Regions from separate parts of the Virgibacillus kimchii genome, predicted to be linked through region 1. Evidence: a T-box and tRNA genes for the amino acid it is inferred to sense, from the RefSeq annotation. Region 1 holds a T-box; the other holds one or more tRNA genes.
What was found. The T-box of region 1 lies ahead of proS (proline--tRNA ligase). A T-box ahead of a tRNA ligase gene usually reads a tRNA of that ligase, here a tRNA-Pro.
Positions count from the first base shown of each region.

Region 1 (7,760 bases):
AACCTTCCTACACTAAGAATAACACCCAAATTCCATAAGGTTGGAAAAATCAGGCCAAAGGCACCAGTTGAAAAGGCAGCAGCCAACACCTTTTTGAAAGAACCCATAATACTCATCGGTCTATTCGATTGTGTCATGCCAATTAGCAATCTTATCTTGCCAATTATTTTTGGAAAAACCAAATACCGGACTTCTGCTTTTGAGGAATTTTTTGCTGGCTTAATCCGTTTAACCTGGGTAATTGGAAAAGCTTTTTCCCATCGTTCTGCTAATCTCTTCTGCTCTTCCTTTGACAGGTTTCTATCTTTGGAATAAAAAGTGAGCTCTTTAACCATTTGAATAATAGCCCTTTTTATGGAGGACTGTAACCTCAACCAGCCAAATGCCGGAATCGAGATGGAACTTATTTTATTTGGACAGCTTTGGTCTGCTACAACTGTATACTTGCCGTAAAACATTGGCAAGTCTGTTAAAGAGATCGCATAATCCCAGCCCCTTTCTTTTTTTATTTTTAACGTTTCATCCAGAATTTCATCTGCATGTTCTGCTGAACCTGTCAGCGGGTCCTCCACCATTTCCACTTCCCAGGAAATATTTTTATTTATTTTCTGTTCAAAAATATCAGGAAGATCATTAATGAATTTTTTTGTAATTGCCGTTGGTAATTCCGGAGCAGTGATAAGACCAACAGAAACTTGTTCTTCCATCACCTGCACCCCCTTCCTTTCCAAAACTCCTTTATCAGGAGCTTTCTGCTGACTCCTTTTCTTTTTCCTCTTCTTCTTTTTCTTCCTCTTTCTCTATCTCGTAATGACGCTGCTTCTGCCTGTATGAATAAGTAATATCACGGATCTTTTCTTCATCTTCAATACCCGTGCCAATCGCCCCTGCCAGCGTTCCAAGAGAAGTGATCAGCCATACGAGGGAAAAATAATATTCCGGTGTAGGTGTATCCTCCAATCCGGTCCACGCCTCAAACAGCGACGGTGGAACGAATACAGCAATGGCAACCAGAAATATGATAAAAAGCATGATATAGTTACTGATAATAATGACACCCAAGGTAGTAAAAGTTGTCCAATTATATAAGTCCCGCCAACGCTTCTTCCCTTTTTCAGTTGGTTTCTCCCACAAATCATGGGAGAAAATCACCCAAATAATCGTCCCCAGTATGGCCAGTATCATGACCCCAATAAACCTTTCCGGACTGTAGGCAATGCTCAGTTCCCAGGGAGTAGGGAAGATGGAAATATACGTTCCGGTAGCAAAGGATAGGGTAATGAGTTTATTAAATGAAAACAGGGCTGTCCACGGGCGATTGGCAAAAGTCATCCCGGATAACACCCGCAACCGGCCAATCATACGAGATTGTACGATGTAACGGACATCCACTTGTTCATCATCCTCTTCTGTTCTTTTAGTCAGTGACAGGGAAAAGGGTTTTGGTTTAGGAAAACGTTTATTGTTGCTCTTCTTTAGAAATGGTTTCATATGAACAACATTGGTAGCAAAGGAATCCTCGTGCGAGTACCGATAATATAATTCTCCCATTATTTGAATAAATGCTTTTTTCACCCTGCTTCGCATAGGCATAAAGCCAAATACAGGGATGGAAATCTGTCCTACGCTATTTTCAATACTGGCATCAGCCACTACGAGATGTTTGCCTGAAAACAAAGGCAAATCTGTTAAGCAAATAGCATAATTCCAGTCATACTCTTTCTTTATATTCACTACTTTATCTAAAATCTGGTTAGTGTTTTCAGCCACTCCAATTAATGGATCTATGAGTGATTCAACTTCCCAGTTCACCCGGTCATCAATGGCATCGGAAAGAAATTCATGTACTTCTTTTTTTAGGTCCTCCGCAATATCCGCAGGTAGATTGGGTGCGGCAATAATACCCACTGCTACAGACTCCATAACCTTTGCCTCCAATAATTACTCGTCAAGAATATGTATTCCATCAATATATTCCCCATTTATTAATTTGAAAACAGCACCCTATCTATTGAAATATTTTCCTTTTTGATATTCATGATAAAAATTGGTATAATACCCTCTGTGCAAGATGATAATTAAATATTTCACCACAAATTGTGTATCTTGCAAATATACAAAATGACAGGTGGTAGAAACATGGAAGGGAATAAAGATTATCGGGTTTTATTGTATTATAACTATGTGCAAATGGATGATCCCGAAGGCTATGCAGCGGAGCATTTGAAATTCTGCAAGGACCTGGGACTCAGAGGGAGAATTCTCGTTGCTCATGAAGGAATCAATGGTACGGTTTCGGGTACAGTGGAACAGACTGATAAGTATATGGAAGCCATGCACAGCGACCCACGCTTTAAAGATATGGTTTTCAAAATGGATGAACATGACGGGCATGCCTTTAAGAAAATGCATGTAAGACCTCGTAAAGAACTGGTTACTCTAAGACTGGAAGATGACATAAACCCTTTGGAAACAACAGGAAATTATTTATCACCAAAGGAATTTTATGAAGCCATGCAGGAAGAAGATACTGTCGTCATCGATGCCCGGAATGATTATGAATATGATTTGGGGCACTTCCGGGGTGCAGTTCGCCCTGACATTGAAACATTCCGTGAACTTCCCGAATGGATTAGGGAAAATAAAGAGCAATTCGAGGGAAAAAAAATATTAACTTATTGTACCGGCGGAATCCGTTGCGAAAAATTTTCCGGCTGGATGCTTGAAGAAGGGTTTGAAGATGTTTCCCAGCTGCACGGCGGAATTGTAAGCTATGGAAAAGACCCTGAAGTACAAGGTGAATTATGGGATGGAAAATGCTATGTGTTTGATGAACGCATCTCGGTTCCGATCAACCAAAAAGAGCACGTCGTCGTCGGCGCAGATTATTTTGACGGTCAGCCGTGCGAGCGCTATGTGAATTGTGCGAACCCTGAATGCAACAAACAAATCCTGTGCTCGGAAGAAAATGAGCATAAATATATGCGCGGCTGCACGCATGAATGCCGTGTAAGTCCGAGAAATATGTATGTAAAAGAACATGATTTATCCCAGGAAGAAGTCAATCGCAGACTTGAATTACTGGGTGAAAGCTATAGAAAAGAAGCATAAATTTTATTCTTTATTGGAAAGACGGCTTGTGTGACAGCCGTCTTTTTCGTTTTCATACAGGGTTTCAAAAGAAACAAATAGTAAAATCTGTATCTTTTGACATGTAATTACCATTATTGCTACGCTATACCAAAGGAGGTATGTACATGAGTGTTTATCAATTTTCAGCCCAAACACAGAAAAATGGGGAAATTTCGCTCGGTGACTATAAAGACAATGTACTTCTTATTGTAAATACAGCAAGTGAATGCGGATTCACCCCCCAATTTCAAGGTTTGCAAAAGCTGTATGAAAAGTACAACTCTCAAGGCTTTGAAATACTTGGTTTTCCATGCAATCAATTCGGTAATCAAGACCCCGGTACGGATGAAGAAATAACCCACTTTTGCCAAAGCAACTATGGAGTAACGTTCCCTATGTTTAATAAAATAGATGTAAAAGGGGACGACGCACATCCCCTTTTCACATACCTAACTGATGAAGCAGGCGGGATGCTGAACAAGCAAATAAAGTGGAACTTTACCAAGTTCCTGATTGATAAGGATGGAAAAGTGATTAAACGTTACGCCCCCCAGACCAAACCGGAGAACATAGAAAAAGATATTGAAAATGCTTTGGCATAAACAAAACGGCAATGGTAATTCCAGCTTTTTAAGAGAAGCAAAAAACGAGCCCTCGATATAAGCGCTCGTTTTTTATTTGGGGATTAGTAAGCTTTCGCCCAATAAACCAGTTCTTTTGCCTCTTTTCCGCAGCACACGCAGGAATCGGATACTTGTTCCTGTTCAAATGGGATACAGCGGGAGGTTGCTGTCGTTTCCTCTTTAATTTTTTCTTCACATTCCTCGCTGCCGCACCACATTGCTTTAATAAAACCAGTGTTTTCTTCAAGCGTTTGTTTGAAATCTTCCATATTCGTTGCCACACTCGTTTTTTCTTCCATATGTGCTTTTGCTTTATTAAACAAGTTTTGCTGTATCTCTTCCAATAAAGCAGGCAACCTTTTTTGCAAATCCTTCAGTGGAACAAACTCTTTTTCACCAGTATCACGGCGTACAAGCACCACCTGATCCTTTTCAATATCCTTTGGTCCCAATTCAATACGGACAGGAATGCCTTGGATTTCTGTTTCATTAAATTTCCATCCGGGCGTTTTGTCGCTCGGATCAATATCGACACGAACCAGGTCCTTCAAGCGATCACGAAGCTCATATGCTTTATCCAGCACGCCTTCTTTATGCTGGGCGATCGGTACAATTTTAGCCTGTGTCGGTGCAATGTTAGGCGGTATTACAAGCCCACGGTTATCTCCGTGTACCATAATCAACGCACCCATAATTCGTGTGGACAGACCCCAGGATGTCTGGTGAACAAACTGACTTTTCCCTTCCTTATCCAAATACGTAATATCAAAGGCTTCCGCAAATCCGGAACCGAAATGATGGGATGTAGCGGACTGCAATGCTCTGCCGTCATGCATTAACGCTTCAATGGTCAGTGTATAGTTGGCCCCTGCAAACTTTTCACTTGCGGTTTTACGCCCTCGGATCACCGGGATCGCTAAGTAGCTCTCTGTTAAATCAGCATAAACTCCAAGCATGCGATCGGTTTCTTCTGCTGCATCATCCGACGTAGCGTGGGCTGTATGACCTTCCTGCCAATGGAACTCGGATGTTCGCAGAAACGGTCTCGTTGTTTTCTCCCAGCGCACGACATTTCCCCATTGGTTGTAGAGCTTTGGCAAGTCCCGATACGAATGGATATTTTTAGAGTAATATTCACAGAACAACACTTCGGATGTTGGTCGTACAGCAATTCTTTCAGCAAGCTCCTCATCTCCGCCGTGGGTCACCCAGGCAACTTCAGGTGCAAAACCCTCCACATGGTCCTTCTCTTTTTGCAGCAGGCTTTCCGGAATAAACAATGGAAAGGACACATTGGAATGTCCTGTTTCCTTAAATTTTTTATCCAGTTCATTTTTAATGTTTTCCCAAATGGCATAGCCATAAGGTTTAATAATCATTGTGCCGCGGACTTGCCCGTAATCGACCAGCTCCGCTTGTTTTACTACATCTGTATACCACTGGGCGAAGTCTTCCTCCATCGCCGTAATTTTTTCCACAAAATCCTTATTCTTTTTACCCACTTCCATACACCTCTTTATTCTTTTTATTAAAAATACAAAAAACCTCCATCCAAAAAAGGGACCGAGGTTGTGGTGGTACCACCCTTGTTTGCAAACAGCATAGAACCGTTTGCACACTTTACTTGATAACGGTCAAGAACCGCGCCCATCTTATAAGCTTGTCAACGCTTTTTCGACGGGGAACTCTTGAGGCAGGTTCCAATTGACTTCTTTAGGAATTTCCAGCACCATTCCCTCTCTGTAAAAGAAAATCAAGTATACTAATCCTCATCAACGTTTCCTGTATTTAGTTTTAAATATATCTATAAAACAGCAGAAAGTCAAGATTCAGGGGAAAAAGGTTGTCTTTAAACCACTTTTCCTCCCAGCGTGTCAACGAAATGACCAAGTGCCCAATCATGACCGGACTGGTTAAAACTTGCCACGGCATCTTTGTGCACGACTACTTTAAATCCTTTGTTGTATGCATCCACCGCCGTATGCAGCACACAAATATCCGTGCAGACGCCGATAATGTGGACTTCGTCAATGTTCCGCTCCCTCAGTTTCAACTCCAGATCTGTTCCGGCAAAGGCACTGTAACGGGTTTTATCAAAATAATAGACATGATCCTTATCTTTATTTTCCTCAAATACTGTTTCCAGTTTCCCGTATAAATCCCGACCTTTAGTACCAATGATATTATGCGGCGGGAACAAATCGGATTCCGGATGAAGGTCATCTCCCTCCTTGTGCGCATCAATGGCAAAAACGACAAAATCTCCCGCATCGATAAATTCCTTCGTTAAAGAGACTACTTTGTCTTCAATAGCCTGTCCCGGAGCACCACAAGTCAGCTTTCCGTCGTCGGCGACAAAATCCACCGTATAATCCACATTAAGCAATGCCCGCTTCCCCATTCCAACCCACTTCCTTTTTTATTTTTTTTGATTATTCCTTTCGTTTTTCCGCCAATGGGTCAAAGCCGTCCCCTGCCATTTTGAAGGAATCCTTCCCTTCATTTAATTCGGTCAGAAAGACATCCCAATTAGCTGCATTTACTGCAATTAAAAACAGACGATCAAGTACATCCAGATCATCAATGGCCATTACTTTTCCCTTTACATCTTCCGGCACCCGGCCAAACCGCATTTGAATCAGTCCAAGCAAATCTTCCTTTTCCGCCTTATTGATCGTTTCATGCCTGTGATCATGTTCATGATCCATATCCATGTTTAGCCTCCTTGTAAGATGAAACTGTTTTCATTTTGCTACCATCTTAACACAGCAGGAGGGCACGACAAAACAAGACACTACAGCTGGCTTATTTTTATTGGATGGGCTTCCCCAAGCTTCCTTGCAGCAGCATGGTAAGTTGGACCAACCATTTCCGTGTAGGAAAAGCCATGTTCAATGGCCGTGGTAACAAAGCTTTTGGATAAACCAACCGCATCTGCAACGGATTTACCTTTCGCCAGATATGCAGCGATTGCCGCAGAATACGTGCAGCCTGCCCCACTTGTATTGACAGTATCAATCCGTGGTGCTTCAAACATGGTAATCCCTTTCCCGTCATACAAAACGTCCACTGCAGGACCTTTTAGCCTGCCTCCTTTCACGAGGACATATTTGGCACCAAGAGAATACAGATCAATAGCGGCCTGTTTTAAGCCTTCTACATCGTTAATTTGCCTGTTGTCCAACAGGAATGAAGCTTCCGGGATGTTGGGTGTAATGATGGTTGCCCGCGGAATGAGTTTTTTCTTTAAGGCTTCAATCGCATCATCCGCCAAAAGTTTGGAATCCAGTTTGCCGACCATGACCGGATCAACGACAACCGACCTGATCTCTGACCCTCTGATTAAATCCGCAACGCTCGAAATAACTTCCTTGGAAAAGAGCATACCTGTTTTCAGCCCTTCTGCACCGACCTGTTTCATCGCTGTATCAAATTGCGCTTCAATTGCTTCGATTGACTGCGGGTGTACATTCTTATCCGTTTTCGGGTGCCTTCCCACAATGGCTGTTACAACACTCATTCCGTAAATGTCCAATTCCTGAAAAGTTTTTAAGTCTGCTTGAATACCCGCACTGCCTCCCGCTGCAGAACCTGCAATGGTAATTACTCTTGCTGGATAATTCATTTTGCAAAACCCCATTCAATTCTTTTTTCTAGAATAATATTACTATAAAAAACCAGACAATCATAACAAATTGCAAGACCACTTTGGCAAAAGTACCGCTCAAAAACCCAATCAAAGAGCCGAACGAAGCACGCAACGCTTCTGCTGTCGTTCTTCTTTGCATCATTTCGATCAGGAAAACAACCGCAAAAGGCACGATTATAATGCCGAATGGAGGCATTATAAAAGACCCGACAATGACAGCTACTGCAGCTCCTCTTTCGCCCGACTTGCTGCCGCCGTATTTTTTCACAAAATAACTATTTGCAATGATATCGGCCATAATAAGTATAATGGTAAAAACAATCATGGCAATCCAGAAAAAGAAATTCAGTTGGTCC
Region 1 is NZ_AP043951.1:3,661,802-3,669,561, reverse strand. It holds gene ACZ42C_RS17845 (5,10-methylene-tetrahydrofolate dehydrogenase) at 1-707, opposite strand, end outside; gene ACZ42C_RS17840 (hypothetical protein) at 742-1,923, opposite strand; gene trhO (oxygen-dependent tRNA uridine(34) hydroxylase TrhO) at 2,140-3,111, shown strand; gene ACZ42C_RS17830 (glutathione peroxidase) at 3,258-3,734, shown strand; gene proS (proline--tRNA ligase) at 3,818-5,257, opposite strand; T-box leader at 5,311-5,540, opposite strand; gene ACZ42C_RS17820 (cysteine hydrolase family protein) at 5,605-6,156, opposite strand; gene ACZ42C_RS17815 (hypothetical protein) at 6,188-6,469, opposite strand; gene thiD (bifunctional hydroxymethylpyrimidine kinase/phosphomethylpyrimidine kinase) at 6,550-7,380, opposite strand; gene ACZ42C_RS17805 (DUF456 domain-containing protein) at 7,409-7,760, opposite strand, start outside.

Region 2 (7,760 bases), 850 kb from region 1:
AAAGTATATGCTGAATCGATGGAGGAAATCGATTCGGGGGTGATTGAAGCAATTAAATCTACGGGAGGCAGTCGGTTCCAAGTCATTATGCAAGGTGTCCTCCCATCCATCATGAGTATTTTTATTTCATGGTCTGTTTTTCGGTTCGATATCAACCTCCGCTATTCTGCTGTGCTCGGTGTTGTTGGTGCAGGCGGGATTGGATGGGAACTCGTCCGGGCTTCACGTATGATTGCTTACGATGAGATGCTGAGTATAACAATCGTCATGTTCCTAATGGTGTTGAGTGCAGAATATTTTACCCGATTTTTAAAACAGCGTGCAGAATGGGCCACCTTGAAAGCAAGCAAAATGTAATTAAACTGAAATCTGTTTTTGCACGGCATAACAAAGTATCAAAATGATCTCTAAAATAGTTCCGGTAATCGCTTTATGATGATCGGAACTATTTTTTTCCAGGTAATTTTTTCTATCCAATCGCTTTTAAGTAACAACACTATATGTTTCGACAATATTCGAGCAATTTCGGGGAGTGACAGCGTATAATGGTAAATAAGTCAATAGGTAATTTTACCGAAAAAAGGGTAAGTTTAACTAAAGCCCTTCATTTTCTTTGTTTTCTGAAAAGACTCATCCATCACAGAACTTTATAATAGAGCCCCTCTAGAACGTAAAAGGGATCTTGCTTTTTTATCCTGCAGAGGATACAACCTAGTGATATAAACTTAGATTTTCACGTATTATTCGTACTTGCAGGACAAGATCCATAACGCTGTCACACGAGGTCTGGAGCCTCAGGCACGTTGTTCAATGTAATCTAACGTCCTAGAGGAGCTCCATTTTCACTTCCTATAGCTTATAAAAACAAATGGCTTTAATCAGTTCATGCTTCGTGTTCTACTTAGTGAATAAAAACATCAAATAATATCATTCATGCCATGTATCCCACCATCCTTGACCTTGTTTGTGTCCGTGGTAGTGGTTTTGATGGCGGATGGTAGAAAAACAGCCTTTAGGGCTCCATCCGCATCAGCAGCGTACCACGGACATTCACTTCTAAGTTCCGCTGGCGGGGCCCCGCCCCCTTCCAGCGATCACTAAGAAGTGGCACGGCGGTCAAGGGCAAGCAGCTAAAGCTGTGGTTAAGATAGTGCTATTTTCCAGTGAATGGATCACTTTTGTCATAACTGGCTCACTGTCTATAATTACTTAATTTCCAGTTAGGCAGACTGATAGTCTATCGTTGCGGCAAATTTTTCGAAAAACAGCTTTGTATTAGCGCTGTGCAGCTTTTTGCTTATTTGATTGAGTAAAGTATAATCTTTATGATTTGTACGGTATAACGTCTGATGCTTAATCATGGAAAAGGCTAATCGAATCATCCGGTTTCCCAAAGCAATGTAAGCCTGTGGAGCGACTTTTCCGCGTTCAATGAGCTCTTTATATTTCTGTTTCATTTCCGGGTTATTACTGGCTAAAGACCGGCCGGCCTGATAAACAACATTTCGGAAAGGCTTCCTCCCCTGTTTGGAAACAGCGTAGTAAGAAGGTCTCCTATCCCCTGACTGCTTCACGACTGGGTTTGTCCCTGCCATTTTTATTAATTGTCCCGCATGATCGAAATCAGAAATATCCTCCATTTCCGCGTATAATTCAGCTCCAGTAACGACTCCAATACCCGGCACGCTAAGAAGGACCGCCCCCTCTGTCTGTACAAATAAATCCTCAATCTCTCTTTCCAGCTTTTTAATCTGTTTATTTAATAATTCCAGTTGATCCAGACGCTGATTAAGCAGGAATTGATCCGCCTGGACACATTCCTTTGGCTGTGAAATGGATTGATTGGCAAAATCAAGCAAGCATTGAATCGTATCATCTCGCAGTTTTAGATTTTCACGTACCGAAAGAGCACGTAAGCCTTTCACTCCAAGTTCCACGATATCGCTTGGATGTGGGCAATTTCTCATGATGTAAACCGACGACTTCCCAAATAAATCGGAAAAGGGCTTTTTCTGTTCTCGCTTGCCGTTTTCCCATACACTTTTCCCTTGAAATTCGCGGAATATATGGTCTAAATGGACACGTATTTGATTTTGTACAGATGAACGCTCTGCCACTAACTCACGTCTTGCACGAGTTAGCTTTTGCAGGTTATTCATCGTATCCGAGCTTAATTCATGCGTTGTGCCATGACCGTATATTATCGCTTGTACAATCGCCATTAAATCCAGGTTGTCTGTCTTGGATGAATTTAAAAGCATCTCCCGTACTTGTGCTGTGGTCGCTGCATTTATAACCCGAACCATATAACCCTCTTTATAACTGCGCCTCACCAGATCCTCATAATAATGCCCCGTTGTTTCAATGCCAATAACAACCTCTTTCATTTTATGTTTTTTCTTTTCACTCTCAACCAAATTCCTTACCTTCTCAAATCCAGTCCCGGATGCATCAAACTCAAATGGTTTTACCAGAATATCTCCATAAAATGTACAGATTGTGGCCTTATGCGTATACTTCGCTGCATCCACCGCTACGATTAATATCTTTTCTCCTCCTGTTTTTCGAATAAATTCTGCCCATCGACTTCCATTCTTACCTTGAATATGGTTCAATAATGTATGGACCATCATTTTCATCTCCTTTGAGTGATTAGTAATTGGAAGTTCTGTGATAGGTACTTCTATTTTACATTGAAAATGATGGTCTTTCTTCATTTATGAACTATTTACTATACTAGGCACCCCAAAAGTTGGTATACTATTATTAACTTTTATTTTCCGGGATGTAGCTCAGCTTGGTAGAGCACTAGCATGGGGTGCTAGGGGCCGCAGGTTCAAATCCTGTCATCCCGATCATGGGGTCTGACCCCCCAATTCTAAATGTTCGGAATGTTCGCTATTGCAGTGCCTGTCACTTCCCGGTTTTTGTCGAGTTTAGGGATGAATGGGTTTAGTAAAACTTTTATTAAGGGTTCCCTTGTAACTGTAAAGGTGTTAGGGCATAATTAAGCTGATAGCAACGTCGTCTCTAAAGGAATGAACATGTCCATGAACACCGATCGACAGATAACCAGAAGAAAGATTTTCCTCATCATTACTTTCTTCTTCCTTATATTAACCAGCTTTCGATTTAGCTGGATGATTTATCATCAAACGCCTGACCACCCTCAAGCCGAGCAAGGTGTAATTGATTTAACAGATTGGGAGTTTAGTGACAATCAGGTGATAACGCTTGATGGTGAATGGGAGTTTATCCCCAACCAATTTATAGAACCATACGAAGATGTCAGCAACGAAGAAAAAATTTTAATTTCTGTTCCCGATGATTGGAACAGTTATCAAGAAAATGAATCTGCCTACGGTTACGGGACATATCGGCTCAACATGCATCTTCCTAATGAAGAGCAACAACTTTATGGTCTCCGGATGACTAGTGTGAGGTCAGCCGGAGCCGTATTTATAGATGGAAATTTGATGGTTGAATCCGGGGCTCCTGCAACAATAGCTGAACAATCAGAAGGTGCACGTTTTCCTTTTTCTACGTTTTTCCACACTGAAACGAATGAATTGGCATTAACGGTACATGTCTCCAATTTTGAAATACCTTTTTGGGGAGGTATTAATGAATCTGTTCAAATAGGTACAGCAAATGCAATTTCAACAGAAAATAACAGATCCATTACATTGCAAATCGTTGTTGCTGTTATTTATTTATTACATAGTATGTACGCCTTTATAGTATATTTTCTCGGAAAGGGAAGATATCAAAAAGAAATTTTATTCTTTGGATTTATGCTGTTAGCGCATGGGGTTACTATTTTAATAGATGACGACGGTGCATTACAGCTGCCAATCGATTTAATCTGGTACTATAAATTATTGCTATTTTTATTTATTAGTACGCTGCTGGCTTTAGCCACTTTTGTTAAGTATTTATTTCGGGTAAAAACCAGGTTTTATGCTCTGATATTATACTTAGCCATTTTTTCAGTAGTCATTGGCTTAATATTGCCTTTTCATTATCTGGCCTATTTAGCAGTGCTTGTTATCATACTATATATATTGGCTATAACGTTTTTATTTATGGAAACGATAAAGGCAGTTCGAAATAATGACCCGGATGCCATTTTCATATTGTTATTCGTTACAAGTTATACTTCTAATGTAATTTGGGGTGCTTTAATCATATTGGGATTCGTGGACATTCCATATTACCCGTTTGATTTTCTCATTTCCATTATTATGATCGCCCTGCTTCTTTTCAATCGCCATATACGTATGGCGCAAATAAATGAACAGCAAACAAAAGAACTACAGGAAGCGGATAAGTCGAAGGATGAATTTTTGGCAAACACATCCCATGAATTGCGAAATCCATTACACGGGGTTATTAATATTGCGCAAACCATTTTAGATGATAAAGAAGAAAAATTGTCGGAGAAAAATAGGGATAACCTGAAGCTTTTGATAAATGTAGGTCAGCGAATGACATTTACACTGAATGATCTGCTTGATGTCACTCGCCTGCAGGAACATCGTATAAAGCTGAAAAAGGACAATATAGATCTCCGAACAGTGAGCCATGGTGTTTTGGATATGGTTCGCTTTATGGCGGATGGAAAAGAACTTCAGTTTAACCTTAATATTCCGCATGCTTTTCCAAATGTACATGCAGATGAAAACCGGCTCATTCAAATCCTGTTCAATCTGCTTCATAATGCGGTTAAATATACGAATAGCGGAACTATAACAATATCTGCGGATCATAACAATAAAATGGCTAAGGTGTATGTGCAGGATACCGGAGTTGGCATGAGTAAGGAAGTGCTCAACAAAATCTTTCAGCCTTATGAGCAGGAGGATTCAAGTATAACTTCCATAGGCGGCGGGCTAGGTTTAGGTCTGAGCATATGTAAGCAATTGGTTGAATTACATGGCGGGGAGATTATTGTGGATTCAATGAGTGGTAAGGGATCTACATTTTCTTTTACACTCCCGTTGATTGGAAGCTCTGCACATGAGGCAGAAAGGAAGTCAGAGGCCGCTGCTACCATTGATTCCGTACAGGAAGTCAATGTAGTAGATGAGGCTGAACATTCTAATAACCACTTTGGAATGAGAGGAAGCAAAGCAAAAATATTAATTGTGGATGATGACCCTGTAAATTTAAGAGTGCTAGAAACGATGCTGGCTTCAGGATATGAAGTCATTACTGCCTCAAGTGGTGAGCAGGCATTAGATTTGGTTAATGATGGAAGGTTGGATTTGATTATTTCTGATGTAATGATGCCATACATGTCAGGTTATGAGTTAACGAGCATAATCCGCAATCAATTCACAATTTCTGAATTACCTGTTTTGCTGCTTACGGCACGTAATCAGCTTGAGGATATTTATACCGGCTTCCATGCAGGTGCCAATGATTATATCGTCAAGCCGGTGGATGCATTGGAATTAAAAGTACGGGTTAGAGCTTTAACGAATTTAAGACAATCCATCCAGGAACAGCTTAGACTGGAAGCGGCCTGGCTGCAATCCCAAATCCAGCCGCACTTCTTATTCAATACATTAAATACGATTGCTTCACTCAGTGAAATTGACACAGACAGAATGACTATGCTGCTGAATGAATTTGGAAATTATTTAAGAAAAAGCTTTGATGCAAATAATACAGAGTCCCATGTACCGCTTGAGAATGAGCTGGATTTGATCAAATCCTATTTGTATATTGAACAGGAACGTTTCGGGGATCGATTACAAGTGAAATGGGAAATGGAAGAAAGTCTGGAGTTTTATATTCCACCTTTGACGGTTCAACCCCTTGTGGAAAATGCAGTCAGACACGGGGTGCTTAAACAGTTAAATGGAGGAACAATTACCATACGGATTACCGATCAGTATTCTCATTTTGAAATCGTGATTGTGGATGAAGGAGTAGGAATGGAACAAGAGAAGATTAGGGAAATACTTGATGAACAGCCAAAAAATGAAAATGGAATTGGTGTCGCCAATACAAATAAACGATTAAAAAAGCTGTATGGAAAAGGTTTAAAGATTGAAAGCGAACCCGGCAAAGGAACTACAGTCAAATTTGAAGTGCCGAAATGAGGGTGCCTGTCACCCCCCGAAAAAGCTCGAATTTTGTCGAACAAGTTCTAGAAGAAGCTGCCATGTACTTTAAGTGTACATGGCAGCTTTTGTCATTCATTCTTATTGCTAAAGTTCTAAAGTTTGTTATATTGCTTTTCGCTTACGATAGATCAGCGTGAGCGTTATTCCAATGGCTAATAAAGCCACCCCAATCAGGATCATATTGTACATATTTGTTGCTGTATCGGGCATTCGATCTCCGGTACCTGCTTCATCACCTGTAGTTGAAACTTCTTTTCCGGAATCAGCTGGTTTGTCAGTTGTTCCTGGTGTTGTTGTCTCTTCTTCAGGTATAAGCGTGTTGGTAATGTCATAACCTTCTACGGTTGATTCGTAACCTTCAACTTCATCCTCTGAGATAGAGTAAACTATCTCTTCTCCAGCTTCGTATCTTGGCAAGTTTGCGAAGGTATAAGCCCAATCGTCAGCTTCTGTTACTTCAATTGATTGAACGACTTCTCCATTCGCCAAAACATTGACTGTAATGGATTCTGGTCGAGTGTTGTGCTGGTTATCAGCATCATCCCATGTCTTTGTACCAGAGATTTCTATTTCTTCCGGTGTGTAGCTGTTTGTAATGATGATATTGCCATGATTTTCATCATTTATAGTTGTTTCATATTCCGGTAGATCTGTCAGTTCAACTACGGAGTATATAATGGCTTCTCCTGCAGCTTTTTCATCCAGTTCCGTCCAAGTGTGTGTCCAGTTATTTTCCTCTGTAAGCTCTACCGGATCACCTTGATGTTCACCGTCAGCAGTTAGTTGCACTTCTATGGTTTCTGGGCGAATACCATCTTGGTTGTTTGCATCATCCCAGTGTTTCGTTACAGTTACCGCTGTTTCACCTGGTGTGTATTGATTGGTAATATTAAATCCATTAATTGTTTGTGTGTAATCTTCTACTGTGTTTTCCGTAACTGTGTACGTAATCTCTTCACCAGCTTCGAATTTCGGTAGATTTGTAAAACTATATTCCCACTCATCTGCTTCAGTTACATCAGTGGAATCAATTTGGGTCCCATTTGCTAACAGATTCACTGTAATGTTTTCTGGACGATTACCGTCTTGGTTGTCTGCATCATCCCATGTTTTTGTACCGGATACTCCTATGGTTTCTGGTGTGTAACTATTTGTAATGATGATGTTTTCGTGATTTTCATCGTTTATATCTTGCTCGTATCCTTCTGGTACATTTATCTCTTTAACGGAGTACGTTATTGGTTCTCCCTCTGCGTTTAATGGCAAACCTTCCCAAGTGTACGTCCAATCCTCTTCTGCAAGGACTTCTACCGGGTCTTCAGTTGCATCACCATTTGCTAGTAATTGAACTTCAATTATGTCTGGACGAATACCATCTTGGTTATTTTCATCTTCCCAACCTTTTGTTACGGTTACTGTTGTTTCATCCGGTGTATAAGAGTTTGTCAATACAAATCCATTTTCATTTTCTTCAATAGAAGTAGAATAATGCGGAACAATGTTTTCCGTTACACTGTAGTTAATTTCTTCTCCATTTTCATATACAGGAAGATTGGTGAATGTATGCTCCCAATTACGAGCTTCATTTAATATTGTTCCTCCTACAATTGATCCATCTGCAAGAAG
Region 2 is NZ_AP043951.1:288,775-296,534, reverse strand. It holds gene phnE (phosphonate ABC transporter, permease protein PhnE) at 1-357, shown strand, start outside; gene ACZ42C_RS01650 (IS110 family RNA-guided transposase) at 1,221-2,633, opposite strand; tRNA gene ACZ42C_RS01645 (tRNA-Pro) at 2,782-2,855, shown strand; gene ACZ42C_RS01640 (hybrid sensor histidine kinase/response regulator) at 3,051-6,110, shown strand; gene ACZ42C_RS01635 (Cna B-type domain-containing protein) at 6,237-7,760, opposite strand, start outside.
Region 2: it has a tRNA-Pro gene. The T-box ahead of proS (proline--tRNA ligase) is inferred to sense a tRNA for this amino acid. The anticodon was not compared.